DNA from 2 places in the Streptomyces sp. NPDC014889 genome. Region 1 is predicted to be linked to the other one. Evidence: riboswitches for the same ligand, from Rfam matches in the RefSeq annotation. Region 1 holds a riboswitch; the other holds the start of a gene.
What was found. A riboswitch is a leader RNA that binds a small molecule or an ion and turns the genes downstream of it on or off. The one in region 1 is predicted to bind cobalamin.
Positions count from the first base shown of each region.

Region 2: linked by a shared signal. The riboswitch ahead of ACF09J_RS10685 (ribonucleoside-diphosphate reductase subunit alpha) and the one ahead of ACF09J_RS18815 (CbtB-domain containing protein) in region 1 are both predicted to bind cobalamin.

Region 1 is NZ_JBIBWH010000008.1:423,840-428,014, reverse strand. It holds gene ACF09J_RS18835 (DUF397 domain-containing protein) at 1-143, opposite strand, end outside; gene ACF09J_RS18830 (DUF5753 domain-containing protein) at 140-793, opposite strand; gene ACF09J_RS18825 (ATP-binding protein) at 792-1,205, shown strand; gene ACF09J_RS18820 (aminotransferase class V-fold PLP-dependent enzyme) at 1,247-2,359, opposite strand; cobalamin riboswitch at 2,555-2,695, shown strand; gene ACF09J_RS18815 (CbtB-domain containing protein) at 2,732-2,947, shown strand; gene ACF09J_RS18810 (CbtA family protein) at 2,969-3,730, shown strand; gene ACF09J_RS18805 (histidine phosphatase family protein) at 3,791-4,175, opposite strand, start outside.
Region 2 is NZ_JBIBWH010000004.1:407,339-411,513, forward strand. It holds gene ACF09J_RS10680 (ribonucleotide-diphosphate reductase subunit beta) at 1-365, opposite strand, end outside; gene ACF09J_RS10685 (ribonucleoside-diphosphate reductase subunit alpha) at 365-2,731, opposite strand; cobalamin riboswitch at 2,854-3,008, opposite strand; gene ACF09J_RS10690 (GNAT family N-acetyltransferase) at 3,054-3,560, opposite strand; gene mctP (monocarboxylate uptake permease MctP) at 3,633-4,175, opposite strand, start outside.

The DNA of each region.
Region 1 (4,175 bases):
AGGGACACGGCCAGCGCTCGCCTGTCCGTGTCCTTCGAGTCCCGGACAAGAACGGCCTCTGGGCACACAGCGACCTCTACGCAGTTGCCGCCTCCACCGCCGCTGTAGCTGCTCTTGAACCAAGCAAGTTCGGTGGTGCTCATAGCGCTCCTCGCATCTGCTTCAGCAGGCTCGCGGTGGCCTGATGGCTCAGTGCCTGTGAGCGCATCTTGCCATAGCGCTGAAGCATGGCGCTTGCGGCTTTTGTATCGGTGACGAGCATGCTGCAGTCGTGGGCTTCCACGTAGCCGACCCATCGGTTCTCGGCTGTTTCAGCGAGATAGAGAGGGCCTTCGAAGCCTGCGTGATCCTCCTGGACCAGGGGCATGACCTGGATCTCCACGTTGCGGAGGCAGCCCACATCAAGCAGGTTGTCGAGCAGCGCTCGAGTCACGTCGACACCGGCCAGGCAGCGTTCCAGCAGAGCCTGCTCGACGATGAAGCTGAACGCGCTGTTCGGCCGCTCCCTCAGGAGGCGCTGGCGTTCGAGCCGAGCCGTGACTTGTTGTTCGAACTGGTCCTCGGACAGCGGCGGCAGGCGCCGGTCGAAGAGGGCGCGAATGTACGGCTCGGGTTGCAACAAGCCCGGAATGACAGAGCACTCGTACGCATACAGCGAGATCGCCTCCTCCTCGACCCCCGCCCACTGCCGGAACCAGGAAGCAAGACCCGCCTTCCGCGTCAGGCTCCTCGCCGCGGCCTCCAGGACCCGTGCCGCCGACGGGCCGTCAACTGCCAGCACGCTGGCCCGCATGCCAGCCCTGAACCACGAATCCACCACTCCCACACGTACGTTCACGCAGCGTTTTGGTGCCCGCCTCGCCCGGCTGCTCGCCGCGCACCAGCTCACCGAGTGGGGACATCCTCGCGGGACCGAAGCGCATGACTCCGTCGTCCTCGTCGTCGCCGAACTCGCCGCGAACGCCGTTCTCCACAGCCGTGTCCCGGGACGGGACTTCGCCCTCACCCTGTTCTTCGAGGAGGGCCGGGACGCCGTCCGCATCGAGGTGACCGACACCCACCCTGCCCTGCCGGCGCGCATGGATCCCGGCCCGGAGCAGGGCGGGGGCCGTGGCCTGGTGCTCGTCGACGCGCTCGCCGTCGACTGGGGCGTACGGGACCGCGTCGGCCCCGGCAAGACGGTGTGGGCCGAGTGCGCGCTGTAAGGAGGGCTTACGGGTTCAACTTCAAGAGGTCGCCCGTGGGTTCAGTTTCCCAGGGACGACAGCGCGGCCCCGACTCGCTCCGCTGCCTCCGGTGGGGTCGAGGCGTGCGGGGAGAGCCTGAGCGAGTCGGTGCGGACGGTCGCGGCGACGCCTTCGGCGTGCAGGGCCTTGGCGACGAGGGCCGGATCGTGGTCCGGCATGGTGAAGGAGAGGATGCCGGCTCGTCGCGCCGGGTCGGCGGGGGAGAGGACGCGGCCGCCGTACGTCTCGACGGCGTCGGTGAGTTCGGCGATCCGTACGGCGATCGCGGCTTCGATCGTGGCGACGGTGTGCCGCTCGACGAGCTCCAGCGCGGAGGCGAACGCGGCGGCGGCCACCGGGCTCAGATTGGTGATCGACCAGCGTCGGGCGTCCGGGGCGGGCGGGTGCTCGGCTCCGTCGAAGAGGCCGGCGTCCTCGACGCCCGTCCAGCCGGTGAGGACCGGTTCCAGGGATTCCAGGGCGCGGTCGGACAGGGTGGCGAAGCCGGTCGACCATCCGGCGCGCAGCCATTTCTGGCCGCCCGCGACCACCACGTCGGCGGCGTCCCAGGGCAGGGAGGCGACGCCGAACGCCTGGATGGCGTCCACGATCAGCAGCCGTTCCGGTCCGATCGCCTCGCGCAGCGCCGCGAGGTCGGCACGGAACCCGGTGCGGAAGTCCACGGCGCTGACGGAGAGGGCCACGACGTCGTCGGTCAGCGCGGCGCGGACCAGGTCGGGGGTGACTCCGGAACCGGGCTCGGGGTCGAGCCAGCGCGGCGTGGCCCGGCCCAGGTCCGCGTTGCGGCGCCACGGGTAGTGGTTGGCGGGGAAGTCGGTGCGCGGGGCGAGGACCACGCCCTCCCTGATGCCGAGCGCGGCGTGGAACAGACCGGTGGACGCGTTCGGGAGCAGCACCGTGTGCCGAGCGTCGGTGCCGGCGAGGCGGGCGGCCGTGTCGCGGGCCGTCTCCTCCGCGCGCATCAGGGTGTCCACGGTGGTGTGGTCGGCGCGGGCGGACGCCTCCAGGGCACGGGCGGTGGCGGCGACGGCGTCCCGGGACGGCGGCCCGAAGCGTGCGAAGTCCAGGTACCCGGCGGGCGTGTCGAAATGGGCGGCGTACGACGTGAGCACGGGGCTCGTCCCTCCGGGTGGTGCGTGCGGATCGAGTGGCGCGGCGGGCGGTGGAGTGGAGTCCCGTGGTGCCTCGGAGCCCGCCCGCGCATCCTGCCACAGCGCTTCAGATGCTCCGGATGGTGAGGTGGTCCGTGAGCGGGTGGAAGCGGCTCGGTGGAGAAGATCATGTCCGAGGGCGCGGTCTTGGCCGGGCGGGCGGCACGCGATACCGTCTGTCCGATATCGACGACGGCGAGACGGAAGCCGGTGGGAATCCGGCACGGTCGCGCCACTGTATGCGAACGCTCCCGGGCGTTCGTGAGTCAGACCCGTGGCTGTCGTCCTGTGCACCACCGAGATGGGACGCGAACTCCCAGAGGAGGTTCTGCCATGGCGCAGACCGTCGCCCGGCCGACTGCCACCGCCGCACCCGCCCCGCTGCCGCTGAAGGCGATAGCTCCCTGGGCGGTCTTCTTCGGCGTTCTCATGCTGGTCCTGCTGTACTTCGTCGGCGCCGAGCAGGGCGCCACCTCCGTGTTCAGCGGCACGGACGTTCACGAGTGGGTGCACGACGCCCGCCACCTGCTCGGTTTCCCCTGCCACTGAGCCGAGGGACGCCGCACGCACATGAACTCCGCAACGGTAAGAAACCTCCTGGTGCGGGGCATGCTCGCCGGCCTCGCCGCCGGTGTGCTCGCCCTCGTCGTCGCCTACTTCCTCGGGGAGCCGTTCGTCGACAAGGCGATCGGCTTCGAGGAGGCGCACTCCCACACGCACTCCCACGACGACGTGGAAGTCGTCTCCCGTTCCCTCCAGTCCACCGCCGGTCTCGCCACCGGCGTCCTCGTCTACGGGGTCGCCTTCGGCGGCATCGCCGCGCTCGCCTTCTGCTTCGCTCTGGGCCGCGTGGGCCGCTTCTCCCCCCGGGCGACCGCGCTGCTGCTGTCCGGGTGCGCGCTGCTGGCCGTGTACGTCGTGCCGTTCCTGAAGTACCCGGCCAACCCGCCCGCGGTCGGTGACGAGGACACCATCGGCAAGCGGACGACCCTGTACTTCCTGATGATGCTGCTCAGCATCCTCCTCGCGATCGCCGCCACCATCCTGGGCAAGCGCCTCGCGCCCGCGCTGGGCACGTGGTACGCGACGGTGGCCGCGGTGGCCGCCTTCGCCGTGGTGATCGGGACGGCGTACGCCTTCCTGCCCGTCGTCAACGAGGTGCCGGGGGACTTCCCGGCCACCGTGCTGTGGCGGTTCCGGCTCTCCGCCCTGGCCATCCAGGCCGTCCTGTGGGGTGGTTTCGGGCTGGTCTTCGGCGAGTTGGCCGAGCGGCTGCTGAACCCCCGGCCCGAGACCGCCGCGTCCGGGCAGGCGGTGCCGACCGCGCACTGAACCCTTCAGCGTGAACGGCAGGGCCCCGCGGAGAAACTCCGGGGGCCCTGCCGCGTTCGGTCAGGGCGCGGCCAACGGCCGGCCGAGTCGCAGATTCCAGCGGCCGGCCCGTCCGCTGAGTTCCGTGGCCGTCAACGGCGGTACGTCCAGCCGCCAGAAGCCGGCCAGGGGCAGATCCAGTACATGGACGACCGCGGCCCGTACGACCTCCGGCTCGACGACCGCGAGCGTACGGCCGTCCGCGTCCCGCGCGGAGTCGAGCCGGCGTCCGACCCGCTCGCACAGGTCCCGCACCGACTCTCCCCCGTGCGGCGCGCAGTCCGGGTCGGCGAGCCAGCGGCCCACCGCCTCCGGCTCGCCGGCCATCAGTTCCTCCAGGTTCCGGCCGCGCCAGCGGCCCGCGTCCAGGCCCGCCAACTCGGCCGCCGCCACGCCGTCGAGGCCG
Region 2 (4,175 bases), on a different contig from region 1:
GGGTCGGGGAGGTAGGTGTCGAGCAGCGTCAGATAGAACTGGACGTGCACGGCCTCCTCGAAGAGCTGGCGGGACAGGTACAGCCGCGCCTCGGGGGAGTTGATGTGCTTGTACAGCGTGAGCACCAGGTTGTTCGCCACGATCGAGTCACCGGTGGCGAAGAAGGCCACCAGCCGTCCGATCAGGTGCTGCTCGGCCGGGCTCAGCCTGGCCAGGTCGGCGACGTCCGAGTGGAGGTCGACCTCCTCCACGGTCCAGGTGTTCTTGATGGCGTCCCGGTAGCGCTCGTAGAAGTCCGGGTAGCGCATCGGACGGAGCGTCAGCTCGAAGCCGGGGTCGAGCAGGTTCTTGGTCTCGCTGGTCATTACTGGCAGGCCTCGCAGGACTCGGGGTTCTCAAGGGAGCAGGCGATCGCGTCGGCGTCCGGCGCCGCCTGCTGGAGGGGGACGGCGGCGGGAGCCTGGGCCCGGGCCGCGCGCGCGATCCGGGTCGCCGGGCGGGAGCGCAGGTAGTACGTCGTCTTCAGGCCCTGCTTCCAGGCGTAGGCGTACATCGAGGAGAGCTTGCCGATGGTCGGCGTCTCCAGGAACAGGTTCAGGGACTGGGACTGGTCCAGGAACGCGGTGCGGGCCGCGGCCATGTCGATCAGGCCGCGCTGCGGGATCTCCCACGCCGTGCGGTAGAGCGTGCGCACGTCCTCGGGGATCCAGGCGAAGTCCTGCACCGAGCCGTTGGCCTCGCGCAGCGCCTCGCGGGTGCGGGCGTCCCAGACGCCGAGCGCCTTCAGATCGTCCACCAGGTACGAGTTGACCTGGAGGAACTCCCCGGAGAGCGTCTCACGCTTGAAGAGGTTGGAGACCTGCGGCTCGATGCACTCGTACACGCCCGCGATGGAGGCGATGGTGGCGGTCGGGGCGATCGCGAGCAGCAGCGAGTTGCGCATGCCGACGGCGGCGATCCGCTCGCGCAGGGCCGCCCAGCGCTCCGGCCAGGTCAGCTCGACGTCGTAGTGGTCGGGGTGCAGCACGCCCCGGGCCGTGCGGGTCTTCTCCCACGCGGGCAGCGGGCCGCTGCGCTCGGCGAGGTCGGTGGACGCCTCGTACGCGGCGAGCATGATCCGCTCGGCGATCCGGGTGGACAGGGCCTTCGCCTGAGGGGAGTCGAAGGGCAGTCGCAGCTTGAAGAACACGTCCTGCAGGCCCATGGCGCCCAGGCCCACCGGCCGCCAGCGGGCGTTGGAGCGGCCCGCCTGCTCGGTCGGGTAGAAGTTGATGTCGACCACGCGGTCGAGGAAGGTGACGGCGGTGCGGACGGCCTCGTCCAGCCGCTCCCAGTCGATGTCCCCGCCGGCCACGAACGCGCCGAGGTTGACCGACCCCAGGTTGCACACCGCCGTCTCGCCGTCGTCGGTGACCTCCAGGATCTCCGTGCAGAGGTTGGAGGAGTGGACCACATGGCCCGCTTCCGCGGTCTGGTTGGCGGTGCGGTTGGCGGCGTCCTTGAAGGTCATCCAGCCGTTGCCGGTCTGCGCGAGCGTGCGCATCATGCGGCCGTACAGGTCACGGGCCGGCATGGTCTTGCGCGCCAGGCCCCGCGCCTCCGCGGCCCGGTACGCGGCGTCGAACTCCTCGCCCCACAGGTCGGTCAGCTCCGGCACGTCCGCGGGGGAGAACAGCGACCACTGCCCGTCCGCGTTCACCCGGCGCATGAACTCGTCCGGTACCCAGTGCGCGAGGTTGAGGTTGTGCGTCCGGCGGGCGTCCTCGCCGGTGTTGTCGCGCAGCTCCAGGAACTCCTCGATGTCCGAGTGCCAGGTCTCCAGGTAGACCGCGGCGGCGCCCTTGCGCCGGCCGCCCTGGTTCACGGCGGCCACCGAGGCGTCCAGGGTCTTCAGGAACGGCACGATGCCGTTGGAGTGCCCGTTGGTGCCGCGGATCAGCGAACCGCGGGAGCGGATGCGGGAGTACGCGATGCCGATGCCGCCGGCGTGCTTGGACAGACGGGCCACCTGGAGGTAGCGCTCGTAGATGGAGTCCAGCTCGTCCTTGGGGGAGTCGAGCAGGTAGCAGGACGACATCTGCGGGTGGCGCGTGCCGGAGTTGAACAGCGTGGGGGAGGAGGGCAGGTAGTCGAGCCGGCTCATCAGCCCGTAGAGCGCCTCGACCTCGTCGACGGACCGCGCGGTGTCGTCCTGCGCGAGACCGGCCGCGACCCGCAGCATGAAGTGCTGGGGCGTCTCGATCACCTTGCGGGTGATCGGGTGCCGCAGCAGGTACCGGCTGTGCAGGGTGCGCAGGCCGAAGTAGCCGAAGCGGTCGTCGGCGGCCCGGTCGATCAGCGCGTCCAGGCGGTCGGCGTGGGCGCGCACGAACTCAGCGGTCCGGTCGGCGATGAGGCCCTCGCGGTGGCCCACGGCGACCGAGTCGGTGAAGGAGGCGACGCCCTGGGAGGCGGCCTCGGCGCGGACGGCGAGGGTCAGCAGCCTGGCCGCCAGCCGGGAGTAGGCGGGGTCCTCCGAGATGAGCCCGGCGGCCGCCTCCGTGGCCAGCTCGCGCAACTCGGCCTCGTCGGCCCGCGCCGACCGGCCGCGCAGCGCGGCGGCGGCGACCCGGCCGGGGTCGGCGTCGGGGAGGTCGGCGGTCAGCTCGGTCAGGGTCCGCAGCAGTACGGCACCTGGCCCGTCGGTTTCCGTGGCGGTGACTGAAACCGGGTCGGCTGGCGCGATGGTCACGTGGAGCACTCCCTCGCTCGGCGCGGGGCCTCGCCGAGGGCAGGGGGCGGCACACGAGCGCACGCGGCGCCGCGTCCACCGGCCCATTCCACGAGGCCCGGACGTCAGGGCACCCGGACCGGACGGCCGGGCGCACTGTCGGCAGGTCCTCGGACTGACGCTCGTGGCGGGCCATGGGGGCATACGCGCACGAGTACACCGTTGCGGGACAGTTCCGGATTCGCACCGGATTCCCCTGCGGCGACAGTGAGCACGAGCATACATCTTGTGCTGAGCGAGTCGGGCACCCCCATATGTTGTGCCGCGTCGACTCCGGAGCGTGTCAGAATGTCAACTCGTAGGTGAGCAGCGTGATGTCGTCCAGGTGGGGGAGGGGGTTCCAGTCCCGGCCCGGTGTGCGGACGAAGCCCAGACGCTCGTAGATGCGGTGGGCGGTGTGCATGGAGCTCTGGGTGGACAGCACCATGCGGACACAGCCCTCCACGGCCCGTGCCCGGTCCGCACAGGCCCGTACGAGGGCCTCGCCGACGCCTCTGCCGCGCGCCGCGTGCGCGACCGCCAGCATCCGTATCTCGGTCTCCCCAAGGCCGGCGAGGTCGGCCATGGGGCCGGCGCCGGCGACGAAGGTCACCCCGCCGAGCACCTCCCCGTCCGCCACCGCCACCAGAACCTCGGCCGCGGCCGCCCGCTTGGCCACGTCCCGCAGCTCGTCGAGATACCCGTCGCTCTCACCGAAGTCCAGGAGCCCGTCCTGGAGGTAGGCCTGGGCGGTGATCTCACCGAGGATGCCGTACTCGCCGGGTTCGACCGGCCGGATCAGGAAGTCCATGGAGCCGAGTGTGCCGCACGGGCACGGCAGCGGGCCGCCGGATTTCTCCGGCGGCCCGCAGGATGCCCGGTGCTACTGCGGGGCCGCCGCCGTGGCCGGCGGGAGCTCCGCCTCGACGCCCGGGTCGCCGGCGTCCGCCGTGTAGTCCTCAGGACGGGTCTCGTCCACGCCCTGGGGCGCGTTGACCGCCCGCAGCACGAACGTCAGGAGCACCGCGACGACGGCGTTGAGCACGAACGCCGTCATGCCGATGTAGCCGATCTCGCCGATGCCCGGGATCTCCTTCGCCGAGCCGCCGAAGTGCTTCTGCCCCGACGTCGGCGAGGCGACCCCGTAGGCCGCGACCGTGCCGTAGACCATGCCGACCGCCCAGCCCGCCAGCAGCGCCCAGCGGTGGAACCAGCGGGTGAACAGGCCGCCGACCAGGGCCGGGAAGGTCTGCAGGATCCAGATGCCGCCGAGCAGCTGGAAGTTGATGGCGACCGTCTTGTCCATGGTCAGGACGAAGACCAGCGCGCCCACCTTCACGAGCAGCGACACGATCTTGGAGACCCGGGTCTCCTCCTTCGGCGTCGCCTGCGGGCGGATGAAGTCCTTGTAGATGTTGCGGGTGAA